Regions from separate parts of the Pseudomonas sp. YH-1 genome, predicted to be linked through region 3. Evidence: predicted binding sites of a transcription regulator. Region 3 holds the regulator's gene; each other region holds the start of a gene.
The links. Region 3 encodes LexA, which represses DNA repair genes until DNA is damaged. Its sites were predicted from a motif close to CTGTNTNNNNANACAG; they were not measured.
Positions count from the first base shown of each region.

Region 1: a site for LexA is predicted at 4,458-4,473, ahead of recN (DNA repair protein RecN). Genes of this name have one in related genera too.
Region 2: a site for LexA is predicted at 2,735-2,750, ahead of imuA (translesion DNA synthesis-associated protein ImuA). Genes of this name have one in related genera too.

Region 1 covers NZ_CP178184.1:69,581-75,735, forward strand. The annotation lists gene dapB (4-hydroxy-tetrahydrodipicolinate reductase) at 1-415, opposite strand, end outside; gene dnaJ (molecular chaperone DnaJ) at 473-1,603, opposite strand; gene dnaK (molecular chaperone DnaK) at 1,726-3,642, opposite strand; gene grpE (nucleotide exchange factor GrpE) at 3,733-4,296, opposite strand; gene recN (DNA repair protein RecN) at 4,497-6,155, shown strand, end outside.
Region 2 covers NZ_CP178184.1:3,883,197-3,889,351, forward strand. The annotation lists gene ACKI1H_RS17975 (error-prone DNA polymerase) at 1-608, opposite strand, end outside; gene ACKI1H_RS17980 (Y-family DNA polymerase) at 605-2,014, opposite strand; gene imuA (translesion DNA synthesis-associated protein ImuA) at 2,022-2,636, opposite strand; gene ACKI1H_RS17990 (ATP-dependent DNA helicase) at 2,904-5,219, opposite strand; gene ACKI1H_RS17995 (VRR-NUC domain-containing protein) at 5,216-6,155, opposite strand, start outside.
Region 3 covers NZ_CP178184.1:5,431,287-5,437,441, forward strand. The annotation lists gene nagZ (beta-N-acetylhexosaminidase) at 2-1,000, opposite strand; gene ACKI1H_RS24785 (L,D-transpeptidase family protein) at 1,012-1,536, opposite strand; gene ACKI1H_RS24790 (TetR/AcrR family transcriptional regulator) at 1,593-2,309, opposite strand; gene lexA (transcriptional repressor LexA) at 2,561-3,175, shown strand; gene sulA (SOS-induced cell division inhibitor SulA) at 3,189-3,662, shown strand; gene ACKI1H_RS24805 (hypothetical protein) at 3,707-3,946, opposite strand; gene ACKI1H_RS24810 (DUF6586 family protein) at 4,054-4,575, opposite strand; gene topA (type I DNA topoisomerase) at 4,643-6,155, opposite strand, start outside.

The DNA.
Region 1 (6,155 bases), 1.4 Mb from region 3:
TGTCGAGCAGCTTCAGGCAGAGGTTCACGCCGACGCTGTAGTTGGCCGCGAAGACGATGGGGATATCCTTCGCCGCCTCGCTCAGCAGTTCCTTCTCCGCCGCGGAGAAGCCAGTGGTACCGATAACCATGGCCTTGCCAGCCTTGCGGCAGACTTCCAGGTTCTTCAGGGTTACGGTCGGATGAGTAAAGTCGATCAGCACGTCGAACTCGTCGACCACCTTGACCAGGTCGCCCGACAGCGGCACGCCGATACGGCCCAGGCCGGCCAGCTCGCCAGCGTCAGCGCCGACCAGCGTACTGTCCGGGCGGTCGACCGCCGCAGTCAGGCCTGCGCTGCCATTGGTCTGCTGGACAGCTTCAATCAGGGTCTTGCCCATGCGCCCGGCGGCGCCCATTACGGCTATACGTCGCATATAAAACAGCTCCCAGCTAAAAAAGCCCCGGACGACTCGCATCGCCGGGGCCCTGCATCATAGATCGTCGAAGAAGCGCTTCATGCCCTCGAACCAGCCACTGGCCTTGGGCGAGTTGGAAGAGTTGCCCTGCAGGGTACCGCGAAACTCTTCCAGGAGTTCGCGCTGACGCTTGTCCAACTGCACAGGCGTCTCCACGACCACGCGGCACATCAGGTCGCCGGCACCACCACCACGCACCGGGGCGACGCCCTTGCCGCGCAGACGGAACAGCTTGCCGGTCTGAGTGCCCTCGGGAATCTTCAGCTTCACGCGACCATCCAGGGTCGGCACTTCCAACTCGCCGCCCAGAGCGGCATCGGCGAAGCTGATCGGTACTTCGCAGTACAGATGCTTGCCGTCGCGCTGGAAGATGTCGTGCTCGCGCACATTCACCACCACGTACAGGTCGCCCGCCGGGCCACCATGAGCGCCAGCTTCGCCTTCGCCGGTCAGGCGGATGCGGTCACCGGTATCGACGCCGGCCGGCACTTTCACCGACAGGGTCTTGTGCTCTTCCACCCGGCCCTGGCCATGGCAGGAACCACAGGGGTCGGTGATCATCTTGCCGCTGCCATGGCAACGCGGGCAGGTCTGCTGCACCGAGAAGAAGCCCTGCTGCATGCGTACCTGGCCGATACCACCACAAGTGGTACAGGTGACCGGCGTGGTGCCGGGCTTGGCGCCGCTGCCGCTGCAGGTCTTGCAGCCGACCAGGGTGGGAACGCGAATGGTCACGGTGGTGCCGCGAACCGCATCTTCCAGGTCGAGATCGAGGGTATAGCGCAGGTCCGCGCCGCGGGCCGGGCCGCCACGGGAACCGCCGCGACCGCCGCCACCCCCGAAGAAATCACTGAAGACATCACCGAAGATGTCCGAGAAGCTCGCGCCGCCGAAGCCGGCACCGCCGCCACCCATCTGCGGGTCGACGCCGGCATGGCCGTACTGGTCGTAAGCCGCGCGCTTGCTGGCGTCGGACAGGACCTCGTACGCCTCGTTGGCCTCCTTGAATTTATCCTCGGCCTCCTTGTCGCCGGGATTGCGGTCCGGGTGGAACTTCATGGCGAGCCGGCGATAGGCCTTCTTCAGGTCCGCTTCGCTGGCGCCGCGCTCGACACCCAGCACCTCGTAAAAATCACGTTTGGCCATAACTTTCCTGCACTCTAAAAACCGTTCCCCCAGACACGCCAACGCGGGAGCAAGCCCCCGCGTGACGTTTCATGCGCACCGACACGCTGGTCGGTGCGCCGGAGCGGAAGCAAGCACGCGGCTTACTTGTTCTCCTTGACCTCTTCGAACTCGGCGTCGACGACATCGTCGCCAGCCTTGTCGTCAGCGGCCTCGCCCTGAGCGGCAGCACCCGGCTGCGGCTGTTCGGCATACATCTTCTGCGCCAGCGGAGTGGATGCCTGGGACAGCGCATTCATCTTCGCTTCGATCTCGGCCTTGTCGTCGCCCTTCACGGCAACTTCCAGCTCGCCGAGAGCTTTCTCGATGGCGGTTTTCTCTTCGGCAGTAGCCTTGTCGCCAGCCTCGGTGACCATCTTGCGAGTCGCGTGGACCAGCGCATCACCCTGGTTGCGGGCAGCGGCCAGTTCCTCGAACTTGCGGTCTTCCTCGGCATTCGCCTCGGCGTCGCGGACCATCTGCTGGATCTCGTCTTCGGACAGACCCGAGGAAGCCTTGATCACGATGGACTGCTGCTTGCCGGTGGCCTTGTCTTTCGCGCCGACGTGCAGGATGCCGTTGGCGTCGATGTCGAAGGTCACTTCGATCTGCGGCACACCACGCGGAGCCGGCGGGATGTCGGCCAGGTCGAACTTGCCCAGCGACTTGTTCTGGCCGGCCTGCTTGCGCTCGCCCTGCAGAACATGGATGGTCACGGCGCCCTGGTTGTCATCGGCAGTGGAGAACACCTGCGACTTCTTGGTCGGAATGGTGGTGTTCTTGTCGATCAGCGCGGTCATCACGCCACCAAGGGTTTCGATACCCAGGGTCAGCGGGGTGACGTCGAGCAGCAGCACGTCCTTCACATCGCCGGCCAGTACGGCGCCCTGGATGGCAGCACCCATGGCAACAGCTTCGTCCGGGTTGACGTCCTTGCGCGCTTCCTTGCCAAAGAACTCGGCAACGGTCTTCTGTACCAGCGGCATGCGGGTCTGGCCGCCGACCAGGATCACTTCGTCGATCTTCGACACGTCCAGGCCTGCGTCTTTCAGCGCAACGCGGCACGGCTCGATGGTGCGGGTGACCAGGTCTTCCACCAGGGATTCCAGCTTGGCGCGGGAAACCTTGACGTTCAGGTGTTTCGGGCCGCTGGCGTCAGCAGTGACGTACGGCAGGTTGACGTCGGTCTGCTGGGTCGAGGACAGCTCGATCTTGGCCTTCTCGGCCGCTTCCTTCAGACGCTGCATGGCCAGAGGGTCGCCCTTCAGGTCCATGCCGGATTCTTTCTTGAATTCCTCGACGAGGTAGTCGATCAGGCGCAGGTCGAAGTCTTCACCACCGAGGAAGGTGTCGCCGTTGGTGGCCAGTACTTCGAACTGGTGCTCGCCGTCGACTTCCGCGATCTCGATCACGGACACGTCGAAGGTACCGCCACCCAGGTCGTAGACGATGATGGTGTGATCACCCTTCGCCTTGTCCAGGCCATAGGCCAGCGCGGCCGCGGTCGGTTCGTTGATGATGCGCTTGACGTCCAGACCGGCGATGCGGCCGGCGTCCTTGGTGGCCTGACGCTGGCTGTCGTTGAAGTAGGCCGGAACGGTGATGACCGCTTCAGTGACCGGCTCGCCCAGGTAGTCCTCGGCAGTCTTCTTCATCTTCTTCAGGACTTCGGCAGAGACCTGCGGCGGAGCCATCTTCTGGCCCTTGGCTTCGACCCAGGCGTCACCGTTGTCAGCCTTGACGATCTTGTACGGCACCATCTTGATGTCTTTCTGCACGACGTCTTCTTCGAAGCGACGGCCGATCAGGCGCTTCACTGCGTACAGGGTGTTGGTCGGGTTGGTCACAGCCTGGCGCTTCGCCGGCTGACCTACCAGGATTTCACCGTCGTTGGCGTAGCCGATGATCGACGGGGTGGTACGAGCGCCTTCGGCGTTCTCGATGACCTTGACGTTACCGTTCTCCAGGATGGACACACAGGAGTTGGTGGTCCCCAGGTCGATACCAATGATTTTGCCCATAGTTCACTCTCCAGAAATTAGATTCCGCGCTGACCCTGTTGCGGGTCTTTGGCTCGGTTGATTACCCAGATGGGGACCGGGTGGTGGATTTCAAGCCTTCTCGTCGATCGAAGGCGGGGTTTGTTCCGGTGCCTTGCTGACCACGACCATGGCCGGACGCAGCAGACGACCGTTGAGCAGATAACCCTTCTGGAACACCTTGACCACGCTGCCCGGCTCGAGGCGGATGCTCTCTTCCATGGCCATGGCCTGGTGGTGTTCGGGGTTGAATGGCTCGCCGTGCGGGTCGACCGGCTCGAGGTTGTAGCGCTTCAAGGTGTCGTGGAACATCTTCAGCGTCAGCTCGATGCCTTCGCGCATCGGCTTGATCACTTCATCTTCCGGGTTCGACATCTCCAGCGCGCGCTCGAGGGTATCGACGATCGGCAGCAAGTCGCCGGCGAATTTCTCCAGGGCGAACTTGTGCGCCTTCTCCACGTCCTGCTCGGCACGGCGGCGGACGTTCTGCAACTCGGCAACGGCGCGCAGGCTCTGGTCCTTCGCCGCGGCTACCTGCTCTTCCAGTTCCAGCACGCGGGCGTTCAGATCCCCGGTAGCGCCGGTGTCCGGCTGCTCGTTGAACTGGGAATCCTGAGTCTGTTGTTCGTCAGACATGCCACTCTCCTAAAAAGAAAATAAGCCTTTGAAAACAAGGCGAACCCAATGGTCCGCGGCTCTGCCGTGTATATGGGGCGCCTTTCTCCGACTTCAAGGGCATGACTTCAAGGACACACCCCTCACAGGCGACGAGGGAGAATTGCCAGCGGCAAAAAATACTGTATAAATAACCAGACTTATCTACGGAGCCGCCGCCCATGCTGGTTCATCTGTCCGTGCACAACTACGCCATCGTCGAGCACCTCGATCTCGAGCTCGCCGCCGGCATGACCGTGATCACCGGCGAAACCGGCGCCGGCAAGTCGATCATGCTCGACGCCCTCGGTCTCGCCCTCGGCGACCGAGCCGACAGCGGCGTCGTACGCCCCGGGTCCGACAAGGCAGACATTCTCGCCAGCTTCGATGTCAGTGCGATTGCTGAAGCCCGCGACTGGCTCGCCGAGCGCGACCTGGAGCAGGACGGTCCGTGTATCCTGCGCCGGGTGATCACCGCCGAAGGCCGCTCCCGCGCCTACATCAACGGCACGCCCTGCCCGCTGGGCGATCTCAAGCACCTGGGCGAGCTGCTGATCGATATCCACAGCCAGCACGAACACCAGTCGCTGCTCAAGTCCGACACCCACCGCCGCCTGCTCGACGAATTCGCCGGCAGCCAGGACCTGGCGCGCCAGATACACCTCGCCGCGCAGCGCTGGAAGCAGACCCGCCAGGAACTGGACCGTCTGTCGCGCAATGGAGACGAACAGCGCGCCCGCCACCAGCTGCTCAGCTACCAGCTCGAGGAGCTGGAAAACCTCGGCCTGGGCGACAACGAATTGGAGTCGCTGGAAGCCGAACACAAGACCCAGAGCAACGCCGGCAGCCTGATCGCCGCTTGCCGCCAGGTCGTCGATCTCTGCAGTGAAAGCGATGCCGGCAACGTGCTGTCGGCACTGACCTCCAGCCTCAACCGCCTCACAGCCTTCCAGACCCAGCCAACTGCGCTGGGCGAGGCGGTGAACCTGCTGTCCAGTGCGCAGATCCAGGTGGAAGAAGCCATCGGCGAGCTGAACCGCTTCGTCGACCACTTCGACGCCGACCCCATGCGCCTTCAGCAACTGGAAGAGCGCATGGACGCCATCTACAGCCTCGCCCGCAAACACCGCGTGCAGCCGCACGAACTGCAGGATTTGCAGCAACGCCTACTGGACGAACTGGAAGCGCTGAACGCCGACGACGAAGCCGTGGAGCGCCTGGGCGACGAACTGTCCGCCTACGCTCGCCACTATCAGGAGAAGGCCGACGAGCTCAGCCGCATTCGCCAGGATGCCGCGCCGAAGCTGGCCAAAGCCGTGGAAGTGGAGATGCAGCGGCTCGGCATGCCCGGCGGGCGTTTCGCCATCGAACTGCGCCAGTCCAGCTCGGACGAACCTCAGGTCAGCGGCCTGGAGCAGCTGGAATTCCTCGTCAGCGCCAACCCCGGTCAACCGATGAAGGGCCTGGCCAAGGTCGCCTCGGGCGGCGAATTGTCGCGCATCAGTCTGGCGATCCAGGTGATCACCGCGCAGACCTCACGCATTCCCACCCTGGTCTTCGACGAAGTGGATGTCGGCATTGGCGGCCCCACCGCCGAAGTGGTCGGCCAACTGCTGCGCCGCCTCGGTGATCGCGGCCAGGTACTGACCGTCACCCACCTGCCGCAGGTCGCGGCGCAGGGGCACCAGCATCTGTTCGTGCACAAGGACCGCGACACCAGCGAAACCCGTACCGCCGTGGCCAACCTGAAGAAGGCCGAACGCATCGAAGAAATCGCCCGCATGCTCGGCGGCGTCGATCTGACCAAGGAATCCCTGGCCCACGCCCGCAAGATGGTGGAC
Region 2 (6,155 bases), 1.5 Mb from region 3:
ATGGCGGTCATGCAGTCCTGCAGGGCGCGGCGGCCACGGATGTGCATGTGCACGTCGCCGCAGGCCACGGGGGAGAGGCCCAGGCGCGCGGCCTGTTCCTGCAGGCGACGCAGCTTGCCGGTGTCGTCCGGGCCCTTGTGCAGTTCGACGCCCAGCCACAGGCGCCCGGGGAAGCGCTCGCGCAGCCAGAGGCCGTCGTCGTCCTGGTCGTCTTGTGGCAGCCAGATCGCCAGCAGGTGGTCGAGATTGCCGTCGAAATCCGAACGCACCAGGCGATAGCTACCCTTTTCGGCGCGGCGACGGGCGTGGGTGATGAGGCGACAGAGGTTCTCGTAGCCCGTGAGGTTCTCGGCCAGCAGCACCAGCTTCGGACCTTGCTCGATGCTCAGTTCGCTGCCGGTGATGAGGATGAACTCCTGCTCCTTCGCCGCCTGCCAGGCGCGGACGATGCCGGCAAGGCTGCATTCGTCGGTGATCGCAAGCGCCCGGTAGCCCAGCTTCTTCGCCCGCTCGACCAGCTCGGCCGCACTGGAGGCACCGCGCTGGAAGCTGAAATTGGACAGGCAGTGCAGCTCGGCGTAGCCGATGCTTTGATCCGCCGCGCTCATGCGAACCAGCCGTGCAGCAGCAGCGGCCCCTTTTCGCCCACCGGGCGGAACACCCAGGCGCGCTGGCCGCTGCGGGTGCGTACCTGGTAGTAGTCACGGCGGATGTCCTCGCCGTCCCACCAGCCGGACTCGATGCGCTCGGGGCCGGCCAGCAGGGTCGGGGCGAATTCGCGCAGCGGCTGGGGCTCGGCCAGCAGCCAGCCGGGGCGCGGAACGTCGGTGACTTGCCGGGGCGGGGTGGACTGATCCTGCCAGGCACGCTCCGGCCGGTGGTCGGCGCGTGCCCCGAGACTGTGCACGGCGTCGTCGCCCAGCCGCGCGCGCAGGCGTTCGCGCAACTGTTCCCAGGGTTGGGATTGCTGCGGGCGGTCGTCGAACAGCTCGCGGTGCTGAGGCACGAAGGGCGGCAGGTCGTCGGCGATGAGTCGCACGCTATGTACCGGGGCGCGCAGTTGCAATTGCTCCAGCCGGCCACGGCTCAGTTCGAAGAGCATGGCCGCCTCGCGCTCGGCGCTGAGCAGGCCGACCGGCATTGGCGTGTCGGCACCTTCGTGGTGCTCCAGGTGCAGGACGAAGCGCTGCACGCCGCTGTCTCGCCCGGCGAGGAAGGCGGCGAGGTCGCCGGTCAGGCGGCGCAGCGGGAACAGCAGGGCCTGGGTGGACTCCACGTCGAAGTTCAGCTCGATGCGCGACTCGAAGCGGTCCGGCGGCCGGTAGTACTCCAGGGCCAGCGGGCGCAGGCCGAGCAGGGTGTCGACCTGGCGCAGTACCTGTGGCGGGAAGCGCCGGGCCAGGCTCTCGCGCGGCAGGGCGAGCAGTTGCTGCAGGCTGCGCAGGCCCATGCGGCCCAGTGAGGTGGTGGCGTCGCGCTCAAGGCCCAGGCGCTCCAGCGGCATCCTGCCCAGGTACTGGCGCAACTGCTCGTTGTCGTGGATCGCCAGGCCGTCGTGGCCGTTGGCGAGGATGCGCGCGGCGGCTGGGTTGGGCGCGGCGGTGATGCGATGGCGAAAGCCCAGCCCGTCCAGTTCCTCGCGCAGGCGTGCCTCGAAGCGCGGCCAGGGCCCGAACAGTTGCAGGCTGGACTGCACCTCCAGCAGCAGCGCGCGTGGATAGTGCTGGCTGACTTGCGAGCTGAAGCCATAGGCCCAGGCGGCCAGCAGGTCCTGCCAACGCTGCACGTCGCGCAGGTCGTACTCGGCGGTGGCGAAATCGCGGCTCAGGGCCTGGGCGGCGGTGAGCGACTGGCCGGGCTTGAGGCCCAACGCCCGCGCGGCCGGATTCACCGCCTGCAGCACGCGACGCTGGGTCGGCCCGGCGAGCAGCGCCAGGGCGGCGTCCGGTTCGGCACGCCCGCGCAGCACGCCGTCCATCGCCAGCTGTGGCAGGAGAATACAGGCCCAGAGCATGCCGGCCTCAGTGCCAGGGCAGTGGGATGGGGCGCGCCGGTGCCAGGCCGCCACGGCACTTGAGTACGCGCAGCTGTGCCGGATTGGCGTCCAGCGCCAGGCGCAGCGCGGCGGGTGACGGGTTGAGCGCTTCGCGCTGCGAGCGGTAGGCGATAGCCAGGGTCTGCCCGGTTTCAGCCGCCACCTGCAGGCGGCGCAGGGCGCGGTCATCGGCCTGCTGCGGCCAACACAGCACGACGCCACAACTACCCGAGCGCAGGCACTGCTCGGCGGCCCAGAGCGCATCGCGGCCGCTGGCCTGAACGATGGCGAGTTGCTCCAGCGCGACGCCGGCGGCCTGCCAGGCGGCCGGGTAGGGCACATGGGGCGGGGCGACCAGCACGATGCGCTCGCCTGCCGCGCTGAGTCGCGCAAGGGTCGGCCAGACCAGTTGCAGTTCGCCGGTACCCTCGGCGGCCAGGAGAATTTCGCTGAGCGCCGCTTCCGGCCAGCCGCCAGTGGGCAGGGCGGCATCCAGCACCGCATGGCCAGTGGGCTGCTGGCTGGGCGGCAGGCCCTGGGGCTGGCCTTTCCAGACCTGGCGTTGGTGGAGCAGGGTATCGAGTGCGACCACGCTGCCCATCACGGCCTCCCGGCCGGCGAGCGGCGACGGTCATGCGCCCGGCGGGAGGGCCAGGGAAGGGATATGGGGAGGATGAACATGGGGTTGCTCGGAGATAACTGTATGGATATACAGTTTATCCGGTAGAAAGGTGCCGTCAATGGCGGTTGGTCTGACGGCCATTCGGACGCATCGGGGCGTCATCCGTCGGAGCAGGCATGCCCGCGACCAGATCGCACCAGCATCACGGCGGAACACGAACGTACGGGGGCCACCCAATGCAATGGGTTACAACAGCAGATACCCTTGCGGCGCTTTGAACTGCGGCGGGTCGGCCACGAACTTCAACCGCTCGGTCTTCCACCAACTGGGCAACAACCGCCGTACCGCTGGCTGGTTGAAGCGATCATCGAGCAGGTAGATCACCCCCGAGTCCGTGGGCGTGCGGATCACCCGCCCAGCGGCCTGGACGACCTTCTGCAGACCGGGGAACAGGTAGGTGTAGTCGTAGCCGTCGCCGAACATCCCCTGCATGCGCTGCTTGATCTCCTCGTTGACCTCGTTCACCTGCGGCAATCCCAGCGTGGCGATGAAGGCGCCGATCAGGCGGTCGCCCGGCAGGTCGATGCCCTCGCCAAATGCACCGCCGAGTACGGCGAAGCCGATGCCCTGCGAGTGCGGGGTGAAGCGGTCGAGGAAGGCCTGGCGCTCCAGTTCGTTCATGCTGCGCGACTGCACCCAGCGCGGGATGTCCGGGTGTTCGGCGGCGAAGCGCTCCAGTGCCTGTTGCAGGTAGGCGTAGCTGCTGAAGAAGGCCAGGTAATTGCCAGGGCGAGCGCGGAACTGCCGGGCCATCAGGGTGCTGATCGGCGTGAGGCTGGCCTCGCGGTGCTGATAGCGGGTGGACAGGTTGCTCAGCGCGTGGACTTCCAGTTGCTCGGCGTGGAACGGCGATTCCACTTCGCGCCAGGTGGTGTCTTCCGGCAGGCCAAGCAGGTCCGCATAGTAATTGGCCGGGTTCAGCGTGGCGGAGAACAGCGTGGTGCTGTGGGCCACCTCGAAGCGTTCGGCGAGGAAGGGCGCCGGCACCACGTTGCGCAGGCACAGGGTGGACAGCGTGCGCTGGCCGCTGCCGTCGTGGCGGGTGATGTCGAACAGCGAGTGCGGCCCGTAGGCCTCGGCCAGCCGGCAGAACAGCATGGCGTCGAGGTAGAAGCGCAGCAACTCGGCCTCGTTGCCGGTGGGCTGGTCGGTGAGGTGATCGGTGATGGCGCTGACGGCTTTCTGCAGTGCGGCGATGAACAGGTCCGGCACCGTCGGGTAGATCTGGTAATCGACCTCCTGGTCGCGGTGCATCTGGTTCCAGTGCCGGCCGACGCGCTCCAGCACGCCTTTCAGTCCGGCCGGGGCGACCTTGCGCAGGGCGTTGAACTCGGACTGGTCCAGCTCGGCGCTGTACATGCCGCGGCCGCGCTCGATGAGGTTGTGCGCCTCGTCCACCAGCAGCGTCACCTTCCAGTCGTTGAGTACCGTCAGGCCGTAGAGCAGGGCGGTCATGTCGAAGTAGTAGTTGTAGTCGCCCACCACCACGTCGGCCCAGCGGCACAGCTCCTGGCTCAGGTAGTAGGGGCAGACCTGGTGTTCGAGCGCGACCTCGCGCAGGTTTTCCTGGGTCAGCCAGCGGCGCTTGAGCGCGGCCTCGCGGGCGGCGGGCAAGCGGTCGTAGAAACCCTTGGCCAGCGGGCAGGAGTCGCCGTGGCAGGATTTGTCCGGATGCTCGCAGGCCTTGTCGCGCGCGACGTGTTCGAGTACGCGCAGGGGCTGCGCGGCGTCCTGCTGGCGCAGGGTCGACAGGGCATCCAGGGCCAGGCGGCGACCGGGAGTCTTGGCGGTGAGGAAGAACAGCCGGTCGAGCTGCTGCCCGGGGAATGCCTTGAGCTGCGGGAACAGGGTGCCGAGGGTCTTGCCGATGCCGGTGGTGGCCTGGGCCATCAGTGTCTTGCCGTCGCGGGCGGCGCGGTACACCGACTCGGCGAGCATGCGCTGGCCCTGGCGGAAGTCGGCGTAAGGAAAGCGCAGCGCCTCCAGGCCACGGTCGCGCTCGATGCGATGGGCACTTTCCTGCTCGGCCCATTGCACGAAGCGCTGGCATTGCAGCTCGAAGAAGGCGCGCAGGTCGTCGGCGGCGAAGCGCTCGCGGAACTCGGTTTCCTTCTGGGTGATGACGTTGAAGTAGACGACGGCCAGGTCGATGGCGTCGATTTCCAGCGTCTGGCACAGCAGCCAGCCGTACACCTTCACCTGCGCCCAGTGCAGCAGACGGTGATTCTGCGGGATGCGCGCGACGTCACCGCGGTGGGTCTTGATCTCTTCCAGCAGGTTGGCATCCGGGTCATAGCCATCAGCGCGGCCACTGACCACCAGCCCCGGATACTCGCCGCGCAACGGCAATTCCGCGATGTAGCCCAGGCCACGCCGGGAGACCACCGTGGCGTGCCCGGCCATGCCTTCCTGGGCGGTGGGGGCTGGGGTGAATCGCAGGTCGAGGTCACCTTCCTTGGCGGTGAATTCGCACAGCGCGCGCACGGCGATGGCGTAGCTCATTCGCTTTCGTCCGCCTCGCCCTGCCAGCGCACATAGCAGACTTCTACCGGCATGCCGTGCTCGGCGCAGAAGGCCAGCCAGCGCTTCTGGTTATCCTGCAGGCGGTCGCCGGGGCCCTTCACCTCGATCATCCGGTAGCGCGCCTCGGCGGGCCAGAACTGGATCAGGTCGGGCATGCCGGCGCGGTTGGCCTTCGGGTCGGCCAGCAGGCGTTCGAACCACAATTTCAGGTGTGCCGCCGGCAGGCAGTGCAGGGCCTGGTCCAGCAGGTTTTCGTCGAGCAGCTCCCAGTGCACGAAGGGCGAGAGGATGCCGTGCTTGGCGGCGTAGGTCTCGCGGATTTCCACCCGGTACGCGTCACTGTCCAGCAGCGCCAGGCGCGCGGCGAAGCTTTCCGAGCGACGGCTGACGAAGTCGCCGCGGTTGAGGTCGCTGGGGCCGGCCTGGAAGGGGTGGAAGAACGCGCCGGGCAGCGGGGCGAAGATCACCTCCCAGCAGAGCAGGCCGAACAGGCTGCAGACCAGCGCGTTCTCCACGTAGTGCACGGGCGCTCGTTCCTCATGGAGCACGGCCTGCACAGCGAATTCGACGTTGACGTCCGGACGCGGCAGCTCCAGGTCGATGCGCAGCGGTGGCGCGGGCCTGGCGGTCTTTTCCTTCGGCAAGCCGAGCTGACGCACCAGCCGCGTCAGCGCGCGCTCGACCAGTTGCAGCTCGCCGTCGCTTTCCGGCGCGGCCCGTGCTGCCTGCACCAGTGCATGGGCCTCCTCGAAGCGTTGCAGGCGTTCCAGTACGCGGATCTGCCGCTGCCGCGAGCCCCCGGTGACGGTGCGCTGGTACAGCGCCAGCGCGTTCTCCAGCTCGCCTTCGCGCTCCAGTTGGTAGGCCATGCGGTACAGCAGGCGGCCGTGGCGCGCCTGTAGGTAATCGTTGTCA
Region 3 (6,155 bases):
CTTAATCAATCAGTTGTGCGGCACGCAGCTCGCCGACGGCCTGTTGCCAGCGTGGCAGCTGCTTGTATTCGATACCCGGCCAGGCCTTGGCGCGCATGCGCTGCAGACGCGGCGGTGCAGTGACCTCGAGGCGCTGCAGGGCGCTCAGGGCCAGCTCGGCGGAGGCGCGGTCGTTGCACACCAGGCCCATATCGCAGCCAGCGCTCAGCGCGGCCTCGATGCGATTGGCAGCATCGCCGACGACATGGGCGCCAGCCATGGACAGGTCATCACTGAAAATCACGCCGTCGAAGCCCAGCTCACCGCGCAGGATGTCCTGCAACCAGCGGCGAGAGAAGCCGGCCGGATTCGGGTCGACCTGCGGATAGATCACGTGGGCCGGCATCAGCGCATCCAGTTCGCCGGAAAGGCGCTGGAATGGGACCAGGTCTACAGCGCGGATCTGTTCCAGTGTGCGCTCGTCCTCGGGAATCCCCACGTGGGAATCCACCTCCGCCCAGCCGTGACCGGGGAAATGCTTGCCGGTGGAAGCCATGCCTGCGGCGCGCATACCGCGGATGAATGCACCAGCCAAAGCAACAGCACGCTCCGGATTGCCTTCGAAAGCGCGACTGCCGACCACGGCGCTGCGCTGGTGATCCAGGTCCAGCACCGGGGCGAAGCTCAGGTCGAGCCCCACCGCCAGCACTTCGGTTGCCATCAGCCAGCCGCACTGCTCGGCCAGTCGTTCGGCATTGGGATTATCGGCAATGGCGCGCATCGCCGGCAGACGCAGGAAGCCCTGGCGCAGGCGCTGCACGCGACCACCCTCCTGGTCCACCGCCAGCAGCAGGTCGGGACGTACGGCGCGAATAGCTTCCATCAGCTCGCGCACCTGGCGCGGCGATTCGATGTTGCGGGCAAAGATGATCAGGCCACCGACTTCCGGGTGGCGCAGGATCTGGCGGTCCTCGGCGGTGAGCCAGGTGCCGCCGATGTCGAGCATCAGGGAGCCTTGCATGTGCATTCCTTTCAATTCAGTTGTGCTGCCTGCCAATCGGGACAGGCAGTCTCTTCGATTCGAACCCGGCAATGGAGGGGCACCCGCGGAAAGAGTTCCAGCAGGTCGTCATTGCGCAGGCGGATACAACCGTGGGACAGCGGCGTACCCATGGGTTCGCAGTCCGGTGTGCCGTGCAGATAGATGTAGCGGCGAAAGGTATCGACCTCGCCCATCCGGTTGCGCCCCGGTTCGCTGCCGCTGAGCCAGAGGATGCGCGAGAGAATCCAGTCACGGCCGGGAAAGGCCTCGTGAAGCTCAGCCGTCCAGGTCTCACCGGTCCAGCGTCGCCCCTTCAGTACTGCACCCCTGGGCAAGCCATCGCCGATGCGTGCACGGATCTGGTGCAAGCCTCGTGGCGTGCACCCGGAGCCGTTTCGCTCCCCCGCACCGTTGACGGCGCTGGATACCGGAACACGCAGGACAAGACGCCCTGCGGCAAAGCCGTAGAGCATCTGGTCAGCAAGGGAGATATGGAGAAGATCGAGATCAGCCATGGCCGGCTACTGTAGCCGATCGAACCGACGCAGCCCAGCGCGAAGCCGGGCTCGGATCAGACTTTGGCAGGCGCCTGGGAGGCGCTCGATTTGGTACGCGGCTTGAGTTGCGCGCCCGCCAGCGATGGATCGCTGACACCACTGTCGGCACGCATGCCGGCGGCGAGGAACGGCACCATCAGGCGCATCACCTGCTCGATGGAAGTGTTCACGCCAAAATCGTTCTCGGCCATGGCACGCAGCGCTTTGATGCCGGACATGCTGAACACCGCGGTACCCAGCATGAAGTGCACGCGCCAGAACAACTCCAGCGGCGGCAGTCGCGGCGCGGACTCGTGCACCAGCAGCATGTAGCGGCGGAACACCTTGCCGTAGACCTCTTCGAGGTACTTGCGCAGGTGCCCCTGGCTCTGGCTGAACGCCAGGCCCAGCAGCCGCATGAAGATCGACAGATCATTGCCGCTACGCGGCTTCACCGCCATGGCCTGAACCACGAGCAGCTCGAGCAGCTCTTCCAGGGTCGCGCGCGGCGCATCAGGTTTGGCCTGGCGGCGATCCAGCTCCTTTTCGAGGCTGGCGCAGAACGGGCCGAGGAAGCGCGAGAAGACCGCCTGTATCAGCGCCTTCTTCGAGCCGAAGTGATAGTTCACCGCCGCGAGATTCACCCCCGCCTTGCTGGTGATCAGACGCAAGGAGGTTTCGGCGAAGCCTTTCTCCGCGAACAGCTGTTCCGCAGCATCCAGGATGCGTTCGACGGTTTCCGACTGGGCCATGGCTACTCCGCCTGACAAACACTTGTTTGAAACATACGTTTCAGCGTCTTGTATTGTCAAGCAAAGTGCGATGGATTGTTACCAATATCATGGCAATGCGACGAGACACCTTATGTACAGCAAGACGCTTGCCAAGCCCCAAAGGTTACATGCACGAACGTACCACCGACAGCCATCCCCAATAAAAGCATTGCCAGCCCGCCATCACTGTATATAATTCCAGTCACTGTATAAAAAGCCAGAGTATGGACATGCTGAAGCTCACGCCGCGCCAAGCCGAGATCCTCGCCTTCATCAAACGCTGCCTGGAAGCCAACGGCTACCCGCCCACCCGCGCGGAAATCGCCCAGGAACTCGGCTTCAAGTCACCTAACGCCGCCGAGGAACATTTGAAGGCCCTCGCCCGCAAAGGCGCCATCGAAATGACCCCGGGCGCCTCCCGCGGCATTCGCATCCCCGGCTTCGAGCCCAAGGCCGCCGCCAATGACGACGAACTGCCGATCATTGGCCGCGTCGCCGCCGGCGCGCCGATCCTCGCCGAGCAGAACGTCGACGACACCTGCCGGATCAACCCGACCTTCTTCAACCCACCGGCCAACTACCTGCTGCGTGTACGCGGCCAGAGCATGAAGGATGTCGGCATCATGGACGGCGACCTGCTTGCCGTGCACGTCACCCGCGAGGCGCGCAACGGCCAGATCGTGGTCGCGCGCCTGGGTGAAGAGGTAACGGTGAAGCGCTTCAAGCGCGAAGGCAGCAAGGTCTGGCTGCTCGCCGAGAACCCGGAGTTCGCCCCCATCGAGGTCGATCTCAAGGAACAGGAACTGGTCATCGAAGGCTTGAGCGTCGGCGTGATCCGTCGCTGAACAGGAGATACCCATGCAGTACCCGCAGCCGCAGAACCTGCCGCAACTCCCGCTGTTCCAGGAAGTATTCTGGGCAAGCGGTACTGCTCCCCTGCTCCCGGAGCTGATGGAAGAAGAGCCCATCGCCGAAGAAAGCGCCTTCAGTGAGATAGCCCTGCGTGGCCTCCCCAGCCAGTGCCTGATGCTGCTGGCGCCAATGCTCCGCGAGCTGAGCGAGGAAAGCGACTCGCGCTGGCTGACCCTGATCGCACCGCCGTCCAGCCTGACGCCGGACTGGCTGCGCAAGGCCGGTCTGAACCGCCAGGGCATCCTGCTGCTGCCGGCCCGCGATCAGGCCGCCGCCCAGGCCCTGGCCTGCGAGGCACTGCGCCTGGGCAACAGCCATACCGTGGTGAGCTGGCTGAACCTCAGCGCGAAAGCGCGCGCGCAACTCTCCCGCGCTGCCGTTGCCGGCCAGGCGCAGAGCCTGAATATTCGTCTGGGTTGATCGGATCGAGAAACTTCGCCGCGAACGCGGCGAAGCGACAGAACTCAGTGCAGGACGCGCGGACCTTCGTCGTCCATGCTCATGTCGCTGCCTTCGGCGAGGCGACCGGCCATCTGTACACCGACATTGAACATCGCCTTGGCGATCTCGATGTGCTGACCCTGCAGGAAACCCTTGGCATCGGCGGAGAACTCCAGGGTCACCAGCGCCTCCTCCTCGTCCGCACGACGCAATACGATACGCCCGTCAGGCAGCTCGACAATTTCCAGAAATGAGGTTGGCATAGCGACGTTCTCCACAGCAGAACGCGTAGTGTAACAGCCACACCCGCTACACCCTAGCCAAAGCTTGCGCGGACCGACCGGAAGGCCGGCACGCAGTGAAGCAGGGATCAGAGCTCAGTGAGCGAGGCGCGGAAGCGCAGCACCAGCTCCTTCAGGGCTTTACGCCAGGCCTCCAGCTCATCATTGCCCAGCTCGACCGGCGCCTCGTCGTCGACATTCACCGCCTGGATCAGCGGCTGGGTCGGATCGACCTTGGCTTTCTTCGGCTCGGTCGGCGGCTGGAACAGCGCGGCGTAGGCGGCCAGCAGGCGACCCAGCCAGGCTTCCGGCGATTGCGCCAGTTCAACCATCTCCGCCAGCTCCGGACTTGGAGCGGCAGCCAGCACCTCGGCGTTCAGCAGCATATCGACGCGCGGAGCACCAGCCTGGGGCAGGCGGTAGTAGCCGGCGATCTCATGGGCGACGCCCAGCACCGCCCCATAGAGATGGAACAGCGCCGCTTCGCGCTCGGCCTGGATGCGCGCCTGGGCATTCATCGCGCGCGCGGACTCGGCGTTGCGCCAGGCTTCCAGGGCAAGGCCGGCGAAGAACAGCTTCTGGTTGGTACGGGTATAGAGTTCGTTCGCCATGACCGGGCCCTCTGCAGTCGACTTCGGCAGTATAAGCACGCCCCGCCTCAGCGGGGCGCGCCTTCCATCAGCGCTTGTCTTCGACCTTCCACTTGCCGCCGTCGAAGAACGCGCGCCAGCCGGTGGGCTTGCCGTCGACCTCGGACTGCACGTACTGCTCCTTGGTCTTGCGGCTGAAGCGGATGACTGCCGGACGACCATCCGGGTCTTTCGCCGGAGCGGAAAGCAGGAAGTGGTACTTCGGATCCAGCTCTTCCTTGTGCGGCAGCAGTTCGGCCACCAGCGGAGCACGGGTCTCGCGGTTCTTCGGGAACTGGCTGGCGGCGAGGAACAGGCCGGAAGCACCGTCACGCAGCACGTAGATGTCGTCGACCTTCTCGCACTTGAGTTCCGGCATGCGGATGGCGTCCATCTTCGGCGGCGCAGGCTCACCATTCTTCAGCAGCTTGCGGGTGTTCTTGCAGGTCGGGTTGGTGCAGCCGAAGAACTTGCCGAAGCGACCGGTCTTGAGCTGCATCTCGCTGCCGCACTTGTCGCATTCCAGGCTGGGGCCTTCGTAGCCCTTGATGCGGTACTGACCCTCTTCGATCTCGTAGCCGGCGCAATCCGGGTTGTTGCCACAGATGTGCAGCTTGCGCTTTTCGTCGACCAGGTACGCATCCATCGCGGTGCTGCAGATCGGGCAGCGGTGCTTGCCACGCAGCACGCGGGATTCGGATTCGCCTTCGTCATCGGCTGCGATCTCGTCGCCCGGAATCAGGTTCACGGTCGCCTTGCAGCGCTCTTTCGGTGGCAGGCTGTAGCCCGAGCAACCGAGGAACACGCCGGTGGAAGCGGTACGGATCATCATCGGTCGGCCGCACTCGCGGCAGGGGATGTCGGTCAGGGTCGGCTGGTTGGCGCGCATGCCGTCGTTGGCAGCCTCGGCCAGGTCGAGCTTCTTGCGGAAGTCGCCGTAGAACTCGTCCAGCACGTTTTTCCAGTCTCGCTCGCCCTGGGCCACGTCATCGAGGTTCTCTTCCATGCCGGCGGTGAAGCCGTAGTCCATCAGGTTGGAGAAGCTCTCGTTGAGACGATCGGTGACGATGTCGCCCATTTTCTCCGCGTAGAAGCGGCGGTTGTGGGTGGTGACGTAGCCGCGTTCCTGGATGGTGGAGATGATCGCCGCGTAGGTGGACGGGCGACCGATGCCACGTTTTTCCAGTTCTTTGACCAGGCTGGCTTCGGAGAAGCGCGCCGGCGGCTTGGTGAAGTGCTGGCTCGGGTCGAGCTTGAGCAGCTTCATCGCATCGCCCTGGTTCATTTCCGGCAGGACGTCGTCCTCGCCCGGCTTGCTCTGCTGCGGCAGCACCTTGGTGTAGCCGTCGAACTTGAGGATGCGGCCCTTGGCGCGCAGTTCGAAGTCACCGGCAGCTGCGCTGACGGTGGTGGACAGGTACTCGGCCGGCGGCATCTGGCAGGCCACGAACTGGCGCCAGATCAGGTCGTACAGGCGCTCGGCATCACGCTCCATGCCCGACAGCTGGGTCGGACGCAGGTTGACGTCGGAAGGACGAATCGCTTCGTGCGCTTCCTGGGCA